Regions from separate parts of the Sulfuriflexus mobilis genome, predicted to be linked through region 3. Evidence: predicted binding sites of a transcription regulator. Region 3 holds the regulator's gene; each other region holds the start of a gene.

Region 1 (4,378 bases), 400 kb from region 3:
CTGTTGCTTTTTCTGGATACGACGTGCCTGTTGTTGGCTGAGGGTTTTTTTTGCCATACGTAAAGCAATAAAGACTATGTGTTAGCGGACAGCGCATCAATTCTCGCCGCGCAAATAAAATCGTTTTCAGACAAGCCACCAACCGAATGCGTGCTGTAATGGACCTCGCAGTAATTATAACCGAAGCAGATATCCGGGTGATGGTCCTGTGTGTCGGCGATTTTTGCCACGGCCTTCACAAAGGCCAGGGTTTGTTCGTAATTTTTGAATCGGTAGCGGCGATGAATGGATTTGCCAGCGTCGGCCACTTGCCAGTCGTGAACTTGCAGCAGGTAATCTTGCACCTGCTCTGTAGCCAGGAGTGTGGTGGCATGGCTGCAATGCCGTTGCTCAAGTCTGGGCATTAGACGGTCACCTTGCTATTAAGGTGGGCGACACGGATCGGTGCCGGTGGGTGACTGTCATGGAAGGCGGAATACAGCGGGTCAGGGGTCAGGGTGTTGGCATTTTCTTCATAAAGTTTGACCAGTGCCTTGACCAGTTCCTCGGCGCTACTGACCGTGGCGGCGAAGGCATCCGCCTCGAACTCGTGTTTGCGCGATGACCAGGCCATGAGCGGATGCAGGAAGAAGGTGAATACCGGGATCACCATGAGGAACAGGGCCAGCGCACCGTGCAGGCTGGACTGCTGCATGCCGAGTGCGGTGAAGAACCAGGGTTGCTCGATGAGCCAGCCGAGCAGGGCCAGCCCGGCGAGGCTGAACAGGGTCATGGTGACAATGCGCTTGAGGATATGCCTGTGATGGAAATGGCCGAGTTCATGAGCGAGCACGGCCTCGATTTCCGTGGGACTGAGGCTGTCGAGCAGGGTATCAAAGAAGACAATGCGCTTGTTCCGGCCCAGGCCGGTGAAGTAGGCGTTGCCGTGTCCGGAACGGCGTGAACCATCGACGACAAAGATACCATTACTGGTAAAGCCACAACGACGGAGCAGGCTCTGGATACGTTCGCGCAATGCCTCGTTGTCGAGCGGTTTGAATTTGTTAAACAGTGGCGCGATAAAGGCCGGGTAGGCCCACATCATGAGCAGGCCAAAACCGGTCCAGACCGCCCAGACCCACAGCCACCAGTACTGGCCCATGTTTTCCATCAGCCAGAGGACCAGCATGGCCAGTGGCAGACCGATAAGCAATAACAGTAAAAATTGCTTGGCTTGATCAGAAACGAAGGTTGCAGGCGTGGTGCGGTTAAAGCCGAACTTCGCCTCAAGGATGAAAGTACGATACAGGCCCATGGGGATATCGAGTATGGCCATCAGCACAAACAGGCTGATAAGGAAGCCGGTCCCTGTCCATAAGTGCGACAGGCCGAAGGAGGCCCACAACCCATCCAGTGCATTAAGTCCGCCACCGAGTGTCCAGGCCAGTAACAGGACTACTCCAATGACGATTTCGATACGTTCAAGGACAGTCTTGGCGAGGGTGTAATCAGCGGCCTTTTCATGCGCCGACAGTGGGATACGCGCAGCAAAGGCCTCGGGGACCTTGCCGCGGTGTGTAGCCACGAAGCGGCTGTGACGCAGACTCAGCCACCACTGGACGAGGGTCGACAGGCCGAGGACGATGAGGAAGAGGCTAAGAAAGCTGGTTTCATTCATGGATTCTGGTTCCGGAATTTGCGCAAACTGTGCAGGCAGGGTAGCCTTAACGCTTAATTAAAACAAGCCGTTAACTGCCCGGAGTATTGCATGCCGCAAGACGTGAATAACCTTATCTGGATCGACCTGGAAATGACCGGGCTGGATACCTTCAATGACCTCATTATCGAGATCGCCACTATCGTCACCGATAAAGATCTGAATACACTCGCGGAAGGTCCGATTTGCGCCATCCACGTCGATGACACAGTGCTGGCAGGCATGGATGACTGGAATACACGGCAACATGGCCAGTCCGGCCTGACTGAGCGGGTTAAAAACAGCCAGCTGAGCGCGGCTGACGCCGAACGTGAGACGCTGGAATTTATCGGCCAGTATGTGCCGAAAGGGGCGTCACCGATGTGTGGTAATAGCATCTGCCAGGACCGCCGTTTTATGGCACGCCTGATGCCGGAGCTGGAGGCCTATTTTCACTACCGCAATCTCGATGTAAGCTCCCTCAAGGAACTGGCTCGACGCTGGGCACCCGAGGTTTACAAGGGACACTCAAAGACGTCTTCCCACCTGGCGATGGACGATGTTCGGGATTCGATCGCGGAGTTACAGTATTACCGGGAGCACTTCCTGAAGGTTTGACTCAGGCATCCTGTTCGAGGTTATCTTCAAGGAGAATACTGTCATCGGCAGGCAGTAGCAGGTTGGTCGTGCAGCTCATGTCAAAGCCGTAGAATTCCTTTATATAGCGAAATATACGCTTATTGTGATAGTCCATATGCTGCTCGATGTTTTCAATAACATCACGGGCCAGTTGGCAGGCCTCAACCTCATCTCGGCGGATGGTAAAAATTCTGCCATCACAGCGGAATCCAGCCTCCATCATACGTAGTCGAATTTCCTGCCAGAGTGCCTTGCAGCTCTCCTCAGGGTAACTGGCGTAATCCAGGTTAATGACAATGGCGTAGTGCATGGCTTATTGGATAATGAAACTGGTAAAAAAGATATCTTCAATCTGTACGTGATTAGCATGTTCCTTTATGGCTTTTTTTATTTCCTGCAAAGCCGATTTACGCAGCGCTTCTTTTCCGGCTACCGAGTAGAGCTTACTGGCTTCCTGGTCGCTGAGTAACATAATCAGATAGTGCCGCAGTGCATGTTCATGGGCAAGTAATTCTGCACCCTGATTCGGGTCGGCCAGTTTGAGCTGAACAGCCACCTGTAAAAACCGCATACGACCTTTATCTGTGATATTTACAACAAACGGTGCCTGGAATGACAGGTACGGTGACGCCGAGCTTGAAGAGCCGCCGCTTGAGGCATAGAGCGGTGTTGTGAATAGAAATAATAGGAACAGGGCGAGAAGGTTTCTGTACATAATCATTATCATCATTCGGACGTTATCATTGTTATTGTATCGGCAGCCAAAAGGCAAGCCTTAAGGCTTTTCCCGGATAGGTGGCCTAAATGTATCTATCACGAGTAAGGAATAGAGCATGCCACCTTGATAAACATAATAATAGCATGGCAAAACGCTGTTCAGACAGACGGCAAAAATACAGACAATTATTGCATAAATAACAATAAGTTGGGATAAGCCGGGAATGCAAATAATAACAATTTAAGGTATCACAGTGTAAGGACGATATCATCGGTGAACAGTGAGTGTTCAGGGTATTTCATTTCCCCATTATTCTGTGAGAGACACCGAAAATATAACCCGCCCTCAGCCGGGGTTTTTTTACTCCATTCCGCAAAATTACTGAATGTAAACATTCAATAAATATGTATGTATTGCCTTTATCGGGGCAAACAACTGGTCTAGTGTAAAATTGAGACTAAAGAGCAAAAAAATATAATGTGGTGAACATTCATCAGACGGCATGCATGTGTAAGGGGTTTATTAGATTGAGAGTATATGGATAAGGTTTCCTATGGATGATATCGCCCTGATGAAGATCGCACTTGATTATGCAACAGATGGCGTTTTACTGCTATCCAGAAACAGTATGAGAATTGTTAGTGCGAGTAAATCTGCGTATGAGACGCTGGGTTATAGTGAGGCTGAACTCTGTGAGTTAGGCTTATGTGATATACAAAAAAAATTATCAAAGGAGGATGTTAAAAACTACCTGTCATGCAATGCTGAGGATAACAAGCTTGACAAGGTAATTGAGGTGTTAATAAAAAAGAAGGACGGGGAGGTGTTTCTTGCCGAGATATCGATACGTGTTGCTAATGATGAGTATGCAACGGCTGTTATACATAATATTGAAGAAAGAAAGAAAATTGAAATCGAGTTGGAGTCTTACAAAGATCATCTCGAAATGATGATAAGGGTTCAGACAGAAGACCTGGTGACTGCGCGAGATACGGCACTGTCTGCCGAAAAGGCCATGTCCAGCTTTCTGGCCAACATGTCTCATGAGTTAAGGACACCCCTGCATGGGGTGCTGAGTTTTTCGTCTATTGCGCTAAAGAAGATAGATGTCTTGCCACAAGAAAAGATAAAAAGCTTCCTTTCGGAGATCCATGAGAGCGCAGAAACGCTGCTAAAGATATTAAATGACCTACTCGATTTATCAAAGTTGAAATCGGGGAAGATGGCATATTCCTATGGCGAAAAGAACATTGTGGATATTTTGGGACGGGTTATAAGAGAGATGGAGATAATTTGCGGATACAAAAATATTTGTACAAATATACATATTACGGGAAATGAAAAGA
Region 2 (4,378 bases), 1.1 Mb from region 3:
CACCCACCTCGACGGGCAGACTGCGGTAATCGATATCAATGTGGCTATCAGCCCCCATGGCCCGGCCAAGGTAGGTCTTTTCCCCGGAGCCCCAGACGCGGTGGTCCTGGGTCAGGCATTCGAGATCATTATCACGCAGACGGTAGATACGTGTATCGCCTACATGGAAGATGTGTGCAGTGCCTGATTTTATGACCAGGCTACTGAGCGTGGTCAGCATGGCACGGTCAGAGTCGTACTTTCTCTGCGCCTGGCTGTACAACCAGGTATTGAGTGAGCCGATAATCTTTTGCCCGGCATTTTTCACCGACCAGGAATCCGGGGTGCTATAGTAATCACTGAGAAAGCCACGTACACAGGCATGACTGGCCTCACGTCCTGCCTCGCTGCGGCTTACGCCATCGGCGATGAGTGCAACAATGCCCTTGGTGCTGAGCAGGGGTTCATCGGGAATGCGGATGTCGCAGGCATCATCATTAATCGCCTTGACGCCGGCTTCACTGCATTGCCCGGACTGGATGCCAGGTTGGGATTGCATCATATATATCAATAGCCAACGTCGCTGTGAAGCGACGCTGGCCCCTTAATGACAAGCTGATGAGGCTTACTCTACTTCAATCATCTGCACAGTGCCATCCGGCAACACCTCGGCCATCTCGCCACGTGGTTCTTCGAGGAACAAGAAGACGATGGCCAGAACCACCACAGCGGATGCAGCGATCACCAGGAAGAATATTTGTGGTGAAACAAAGGAGAGGATGGTCAGAAAGCTCACGGCCCCTACACTGCCGTAGGCGCCCGCCATGCCGGCGACCTGGCCTGTCATGCGACGTTTCACCAGTGGCACCATAGCAAATACGGCACCTTCACCCGATTGGACAAAGAATGAGCAGACCATGGTAATGACCACGGCCAGGAATAAATTCCAGCTGGAATCTATCTGGCTCATCATATAGTAGCCAATGGCCAATCCAGCCAGCAGGATCAACAGGGTCTTGCGACGGCCGAACTTGTCACTGATCAGGCCGCCACCGGGTCTGGCGACGAGGTTCATGAAGGCATAACCGGAGGCGAGCAGGCCAGCCTCAACCATACCCAGGTCAAAGGTATCGAGGAAGAACAGGGGCAGCATGGAGACCACGGCCAGCTCCGAACCAAATGTCACCATGTAAGAGAGGTCTAGTACGGCGACCTGCTTGAACTTATAACGGTCAATCTCAGGCACGGCCTTTTCAAACACATGTTTATTGATGCGGTAGATGTGCATGGTTTGGTAGATATATAGCAGCACCAGCAGACCATAGAGCGTGTAGGTAATACTGGCGGCGAGCAGGTTCAGGTTGGTCGGTCCCAGTTTCCATGTCAACAGGGCCAGTGCAGCAAACATAGGAATGTTCATCAGCATGTAAAGGAAAAAGTCTCCGGGCGTACTCACTTCCATGGCACCCGTCTTCTTTGGCTTGAAGTAGGTAGACCCCTTTGGGGTGTTACTGACTGAGAAGTAATAAATAAAGGCATAAACCAGGGCGATGACACCGGTCATGGCAATGGCGTAACGCCAGCCATTTTCTTCACCACCAAATATCAGAGCCAGTGTCGGTAGGCTCAATGCCGCGGCGGCAGACCCAAAGTTACCCCAACCACCATAAATACCTTCCGCCACGCCCAGTTGCTTGGCCGGGAACCACTCTGCAATCATACGAATACCGACCACGAAGCCGGCGCCGACAAAGCCGAGCAGGAAGCGCATGATGGCCATCTGCTCAAAGCTGTCGGCGAAGGCAAAACCGAAACAAAGCAGGCTGGATATTGAGAGCAGGGCAGAGTACATGATCCTCGGACCGAGCTTGTCTACCAGCATGCCGACGATGATTCTTGCGGGAATAGTCAGCGCGACGTTGAGGATGAGCAGGGTTTTGACTTGCTGTGGGCTAAGCCCAAATTCGTCACGTATATACGCCAGTAGTGGTGCGTGGTTAAACCAGACAAAGAAACTGATAAAAAAGGCCACCCAGGTCAGGTGCAAGATCTTTGTGTTGCCGCTGAACGATAGCAGGTTGAGCTTACTGGTGTCGGTACTCATTACTTCTAACTCCCTTCGATGGGTCATTTAATCATGCTGTGCCGCTTCTTTGCGGCAGCTTTATTCGCTAATGCCACACTCCAGAGCAATGAACATGCCAACTTTATAATTTGGCAAAAACACCGGCTATTATTCATATAACAGTCAGAGTAAAGATATGCGGTCTGCACAAGCAGGGCGCGTTCGGGAGGGCTAAACCAGCGACAATCTCCATGCCTGGCATAAAGATTCATGCCTGCACCTATATATATGGGGCATAAAGCCGATGGTTCATAACGATGCATAATTACTGCGAACGCATCAAAATAGTGCGATAAATTGGTGCAATAGGGGGAATTTCTGTCGAAAAGTGCGAAATTCAGGGGGGAAACCGGAAAAATCGATTTTGGCACGCATGTTGCTCTATCAGGATTAGCTAATTTAGCAGGACACGGCTCAACGGCGAGTCAGTGCAACATGGGAAGCCCAATGAAAGAAAAACTTGTCCTTATCGGCAACGGCATGGCCGGTGTACGAACCCTCGAAGAACTCCTTAAAGTCGCCCCTGACCTGTATGACATTACAGTCTTTGGCGCAGAGCCATACGGCAACTACAATCGCATTATGCTCTCACCGGTGTTGGCCGGCGAGAAGACCATTGATGAGATCATGCTCAATGATGAACAGTGGTATATCGATAACCATATCACCCTGCACAAAGGCAAAGAGGTTATCAATATCGACCGCTCTGCGCAGAAGGTGATCGCCTCAGACGGTACCAAGGCAAGCTACGATCGCCTGCTGATGGCTACCGGTTCTACTCCATTTATTATCCCATGCCCCGGACATGAGCTCGAGGGAGTCATCGGCTTCCGTGATATCCATGATGTCGACAAGATGCTCGAGGCCGCCAAGCAACATCAGCATGCGGTGGTCATCGGTGGTGGCCTGCTGGGTCTTGAGGCGGCCAACGGTTTGATGCAGCAGGGCATGAAGGTCACTGTGCTGCACCTCATGGATACCCTGATGGAACGCCAGCTTGATAGCGTCGCCGGTAAGATGCTGCGCAAGTCGCTGGAAGACCGCGGTCTGGAAATCCTTATGCAGGCCTCGACCAAAGAGATCAAGGGTCAGGACCACGTGCAATCAGTGCTGCTTGAAGACGGCCGTGAGATACCCGCCGAGCTGGTCGTCATGGCCGTGGGGATTCGACCCAATATAGCTCTGGCCGAAAAGGTCGGCATTCACTGTGAACGCGGTATTGTCGTCAATGACACGATGCAGACCTTTGACCCGAAGGTTTATGCCGTCGGTGAATGTGTGCAACACCGTGGCCAGGTCTATGGTCTGGTCGCGCCCCTGTTTGAAATGGGTAAGGTCTGCGCCAATCACCTGGCGAAGATGGGGATTGGTCGTTATGAGGGTTCAATGACCTCAACCAAGCTCAAGGTCACCGGCATCGACCTGTTCTCGGCCGGGGATTTTACCGGCGGTGAAGATACCGAGGAACTGGTCTTCCAGGATGCCTCGCGGGGTGTCTACCGTAAGCTGGTCGTGCAGGACAACAAGCTCAAGGGCGCGGTCATGTATGGCGATACTATCGATGGCAGCTGGTATTTCGACCTGATGCGCGATGCGACGGATATCAGCGACTTCCGTGAAAATATCCTCTTCGGTCAGGCCCATCTTGGTGATTCGGGTCACGGTGATGAGAACCGTATTGCCATGATGGCCGACAGTGCCGAAATCTGTGGTTGTAACGGTGTTTGCAAGGGTGACATCGTCAAGGCCATTACCGACAAGAAACTCTTTACGCTTGAAGACGTGCGTGCGCACACCAAGGCTTCGAGTTCCTGTGGCTCCTGTACGGGTCTCGTCGAGAGCCTGCTCGCGCATACTGTTGGTGGTGACTACTCGGTAGCCCCGCACCTGAAACCCCTGTGTGCCTGTACCGAACATACGCATGATGAAATTCGTGCCACGATCAAGGAAAAAGAACTCAAGTCTATCCGCAGCGTAATGGACTTCATGGAATGGAAGACCCCGGATGGTTGCAGCAAATGTCGCCCGGCCCTGAACTATTACGTCATGTGTGCCTGGCCGGACGCTGGCAGCGATGACGGCCAGTCACGTTTTATCAACGAACGCGCCCACGCCAATATCCAGAAGGATGCGACGTATTCCGTGATTCCGCGTATGTGGGGGGGCGGCACAACGCCGGAAGAGTTGCGTGCAATCGCCGATGTGGCAGAAAAGTTTAACGTCAAGACCGTGCATGTTACCGGCGGTCAGCGCATCGCGCTGTATGGCCTGAAA
Region 3 (4,378 bases):
GTTGTCGTTGTATGAAATCTTCGGCAGCGTGATAACCCTTCAGCGTCAGGATATGGTTGCGTACGGCAATTTCCACAAGTACCGCGAGGTTGCGACCTGGTGCCACCGGCAGGGTGACCTGTTCCACTTCCACGCCAAGGATACTTTTTTTCTGGTGACTGCCGCAGAGACGGTCGATATGCAGCAGCTGGTCTTCGTCCATCTTTTCCAGATGGACGATCACACGTAGGTATTTACTGTCTTTGATGGCACTATCACCAAACATGGCACGGATATTCAGTACGCCCAGGCCGCGCACCTCAAGGAAGTTCTTGATGGGTGGTGGACAACTGCCACTCAGGGTATCGGGGCCAATACGGGAAAACTCGGGGGCGTCATCGGCAATCAGGCGGTGGCCACGACTAATCAGCTCCAGCGCCAGTTCGCTCTTACCAACACTGCTCTCGCCACTCAGCAGGACACCGATGCCGATGACCTCCATGAACACACCATGAATGGTGGCGCGCTCGGCGAGACTGTGTGACAAGTAGTATTGCAGATTATTAACGAGAAACTGACTGTTCTGGGTAGAGCTATAGAGTGGCAGGCCGGTATTCTCGGAACGGGCAATAAAGTCATCGGGGACGTCAATGCCATTGGCAATGATGATGCAAAGCGGGTTGCCCTCGTAGAGGCGGTTGAGTGACTCATGCCTGCCCTGTTGCGACAGGCGCATAAAGTATTCTATTTCACGGTAACCGATGATTTGAATACGGTGTGGGTGAATAAAGTTCAGGTGCCCGACGTAGGAGACATCCCGGTCATCTTCGTCCGTGATTTGCGGCCCATCGAAATGAATATGACGATCTTCGCCATTACTCCCGGCAACATGCACAAGTGCCAGTTTATTGCGATGGGTATCGAACAGGGATTTGACAGAGATGTTTTCAGTCATGTCAGTCTGTGGCGGCCTGCCAGTGTGTTAGAAGTGTGTAGATTTCTTCATTGCTGGTGGCGTGCCGCAATTTTTCACAGTAAGCCGTATCGCTGAACATTTGTGCCAGTTGCGAGAGGATCTTCAGGTGTTCATCGGTAGAGGCCTCTGGCACCAGCAAGCCGAAGACCAGGTCTACCGGCTGGCCATCTATGGCATCAAAGTCGATGCCCTCGCGGAGCTGCATGAATGCACCGATGGTCTTGTCGCCGCTCTGGATACGCCCGTGCGGAATGGCAACGCCATGGCCAAGGCCAGTACTACCCAGGCGTTCACGTGATAGCAGGCTATCAAAGATCTCGCCCTGGGTAAGACTGGCATCGGCATTCAGCATCAGTGCGCCGACTTCCTCCAGTGCACGTTTTTTACTTGCCGGAGTGGCTGCACAGCTAATGCGCTCCGGTGAAAGTATATCGCTGATATTCATATTATAGATTTACTATTAAGGTTTTTAATAAGGGGTTATTCAGGGATTTCCTGAAACTCCTGGTTTTTCAGGCCACCTTCAGAACGATGATGGTCGGTGGTTTTTTCCTTATGCTTGATAATCTGGCGATCAAGCTTATCGACCAGTGAATCGATCGCAGCGTACATGTCTTCATCGACTGATTCAGCAAACAACTTGTGACCGGTAACGTGCACGGTGGCTTCGGCCTTCTGACGGAGTTTTTCCACAGTCAGAATAACGTGCGTGTTCGTGACGTTATCGAAGTGTCGTTCAAGTCGTTCGAACTTGCTGTTCACATAATCACGCATAGAATCGGTGATGTCGATGTGATGTCCAGTGAGGTCGATTTGCATAGTAGTGCTCCTCTGGGTTGAGGCTGGTGCATGATTACATCAGCCGTTTACGTTCGTTGGAAGGCGGGATCGACATGGCCTCGCGGTATTTTGCGACGGTGCGTCGGGCCACGTTTATGCCCTGTTGTTCCAGGAGTGAAGCGATCTTGTTATCACTCAGGGGTTTCTTCGGTTCTTCAGCCGCGATCAGTTTTTTGATCAGGGCGCGGATAGCGGTGGATGAACACTCGCCGCCGCTGGCGGTACTGACATGGCTGGAGAAAAAGTATTTCAGCTCAAAGATGCCACGCGGGGTATGCATATATTTGCGTGTGGTAACACGGGAGATGGTTGATTCATGCATCTCCACGGCCTCAGCGACATCGTGCAGCACCAGTGGCTTCATGGCCTCTTCACCGTGCTCAAGAAAACCGCGCTGGTGTTCAACAATACAGGTGGCGACCTTGAGCAGGGTCTCGTTGCGGCTTTGCAGGCTTTTTAGTAACCAGCGGGCCTCTTGCAGGTTATCCTTGAGAAAGTTGTTATCCTGGCTGTTGTCGGCACGGCGGATCATGCCAGCGTAGAGGTCATTAATACGTAGCTTGGGTGCAACATCCGGATTCAGTTCCACACGCCACACGCCCTTGTGCTTACGGACATAGACATCGGGTACGATATATTCGGTACGTTGGCTGGAAAGGTGGCTGCCGGGACGCGGGTTCAGTGAACGTATCAGGGTGATGACCTGTTGCATGTCCTCTTCGTTAAGCTTCATACGACGCATCAATTGCGGGTAATCATGCGCGGCCAGCAGCTCGAGGTGTTCACTGACCATCTGCATGGCTTGTTCACGCCATGCTGTCTCCGGGGAAAACTGACGTAGCTGCATGAGCATGCACTCGCCAAGGTCACGTGTGGCGACACCTGGCGGGTCAAAGTTCTGTACTTGTCTTAATACGGCCTCGACCTCGTCAAGTTCGAGTTCGGGCAGTTCGTCCTGCAGGCTTTCGAGAAGTTCCTCAGTACTGCTCTCAAGGTAACCGTCTTCGCCGATCGCGTCGATGATCGAGGTGGCAACCGTCATGTCGGTATCGGAAAACGGGCTCATGCGCATCTGCCACATCAGGTGGTCATGCAGGCCCTCCTCGTCATCACTGTTGATGTCGAAATCACGCTGGCTGAACTCGGAGCTGGCCGGGCCGCTGGATTGGTAACTCGGTTCATAAATGTCATCCCAAGCGGTATCGACCGGCAGGTCATCGGGGATATCGGCCTGTTGCATGGCCTTGTCGGTGTCGGCTGCGGCAATGTCATCCTTGGCAGAGGGTTTTTCCTTGTCCTTGCCGTGTTCTTCCTGGCTGCTGTCAGCGCCTTCCTCACCCTCGGCGATCTCAAGCATGGGGTTGCTGTCGAGGGCCTCCTGGATCTCTGAACTCAGCTCCAGCGAAGACAATTGCAACAGCCGGATGGCTTGTTGCAACTGCGGAGTCATGGTCAGGTTCTGGCCCAGACGAAGCTGGATGGACTGCTTCATGTGCGGTTCGGATCTTTCATTAAAGGCAGACGTGTTACCTAACTAATATTCTAGCGCAACATTCGTGCCAGTACAGGATAAAATTGACATCAGAGGGTGAAATGTTGGCCAAGATAGACCTCACGCACCTGCTTGTCGGCGAGCAGGCTTTCCGGGTCACCCTCGGCGATGATCGCCCCGGCATTCATAATGTAGGCACGCTCACAGATACCGAGGGTTTCCCGAACATTATGGTCGGTTATTAATACGCCGATGCCGAGCTCACGTAAGTGATTGATAATTGAATTGATGTCCACGACTGAGAGCGGGTCGACGCCGGCAAACGGCTCGTCGAGGAGGATAAAATCCGGACGCGTGGCCAGGGCGCGGGCGATCTCAACCCGGCGGCGTTCACCACCGGACAGGCTCATGCCGAGGCTGTCGCGGATGTGCGAGATATGCAGTTCACGCAACAATTCCTCGGTCTCGGTTTCGATTTGCTCCGCCGACAGGCCCGGCATCGATTCGAGGATGGCGCGGATGTTGTCCTCGACACTGAGCTTACGGAATACCGAGGCTTCTTGAGGCAGGTAGCCGATGCCGAGTCGGGCACGGCGGTGCATCGGGAAGTGGCTGATGTCGGTATCGTCGAGATAGATATGCCCGGCATCGGCCGAGATCAGCCCTACCATCATATAAAAGCTGGTGGTCTTGCCGGCGCCATTCGGGCCTAGCAGGCCGACGACCTCACCACTGTTGATGTGCATCGAGACATCATTGACGACGTTGCGAGAACGATAGGTCTTGAAGAGTTTTTCTGCACGCAGGGCACTCATTTTTTCGGGTCTTTTTTACTCGGTTGCAGGATCATTTGTACACGGCCTTTTTTGCCGTCCTCACCGCCGCCGCGCGCCTCAACCAAGTCGCGTCGGGTATCATAAACAATGTGCTCACCCTGGAAGACATCACCACCCTGAATGACCTCACCCTCACGGCGTACGATCAGGATCTCCTTGACAGCGTCGTAAAACAGCTCGCGACCCTCGGCGATGACGTCATCAGGTTTGTTGTCCGGACGTTGCTGAAAGTGGGCGCGTTTGCCCGTGGCGTGG

The links. Region 3 encodes sigma-54, which starts transcription at its own class of promoters, with help from an activator protein. Its sites were predicted from a motif close to TGGCANGNTNCNTGCTT; they were not measured.
Region 1: the regulator sigma-54 is predicted to act here: its motif matches at 3,137-3,153, upstream of EL386_RS05370 (flagellar basal body-associated FliL family protein).
Region 2: the regulator sigma-54 is predicted to act here: its motif matches at 2,470-2,486, upstream of nirB (nitrite reductase large subunit NirB).

Annotation. Positions count from the first base shown of each region.
Region 1 is NZ_AP018725.1:1,043,562-1,047,939, forward strand. It holds gene rsgA (small ribosomal subunit biogenesis GTPase RsgA) at 1-57, opposite strand, end outside; gene EL386_RS05350 (4a-hydroxytetrahydrobiopterin dehydratase) at 75-404, opposite strand; gene EL386_RS05355 (M48 family metallopeptidase) at 404-1,657, opposite strand; gene orn (oligoribonuclease) at 1,748-2,293, shown strand; gene EL386_RS05365 (hypothetical protein) at 2,295-2,624, opposite strand; gene EL386_RS05370 (flagellar basal body-associated FliL family protein) at 2,628-3,044, opposite strand; gene EL386_RS05375 (PAS domain-containing sensor histidine kinase) at 3,586-4,378, shown strand, end outside.
Region 2 is NZ_AP018725.1:1,718,233-1,722,610, reverse strand. It holds gene EL386_RS08520 (bifunctional protein-serine/threonine kinase/phosphatase) at 1-541, opposite strand, end outside; gene EL386_RS08515 (NarK family nitrate/nitrite MFS transporter) at 605-2,083, opposite strand; gene nirB (nitrite reductase large subunit NirB) at 2,552-4,378, shown strand, end outside.
Region 3 is NZ_AP018725.1:641,486-645,863, forward strand. It holds gene hprK (HPr(Ser) kinase/phosphatase) at 1-934, opposite strand, end outside; gene ptsN (PTS IIA-like nitrogen regulatory protein PtsN) at 936-1,400, opposite strand; gene hpf (ribosome hibernation-promoting factor, HPF/YfiA family) at 1,436-1,774, opposite strand; gene EL386_RS03315 (RNA polymerase factor sigma-54) at 1,809-3,287, opposite strand; gene lptB (LPS export ABC transporter ATP-binding protein) at 3,377-4,102, opposite strand; gene lptA (lipopolysaccharide transport periplasmic protein LptA) at 4,099-4,378, opposite strand, start outside.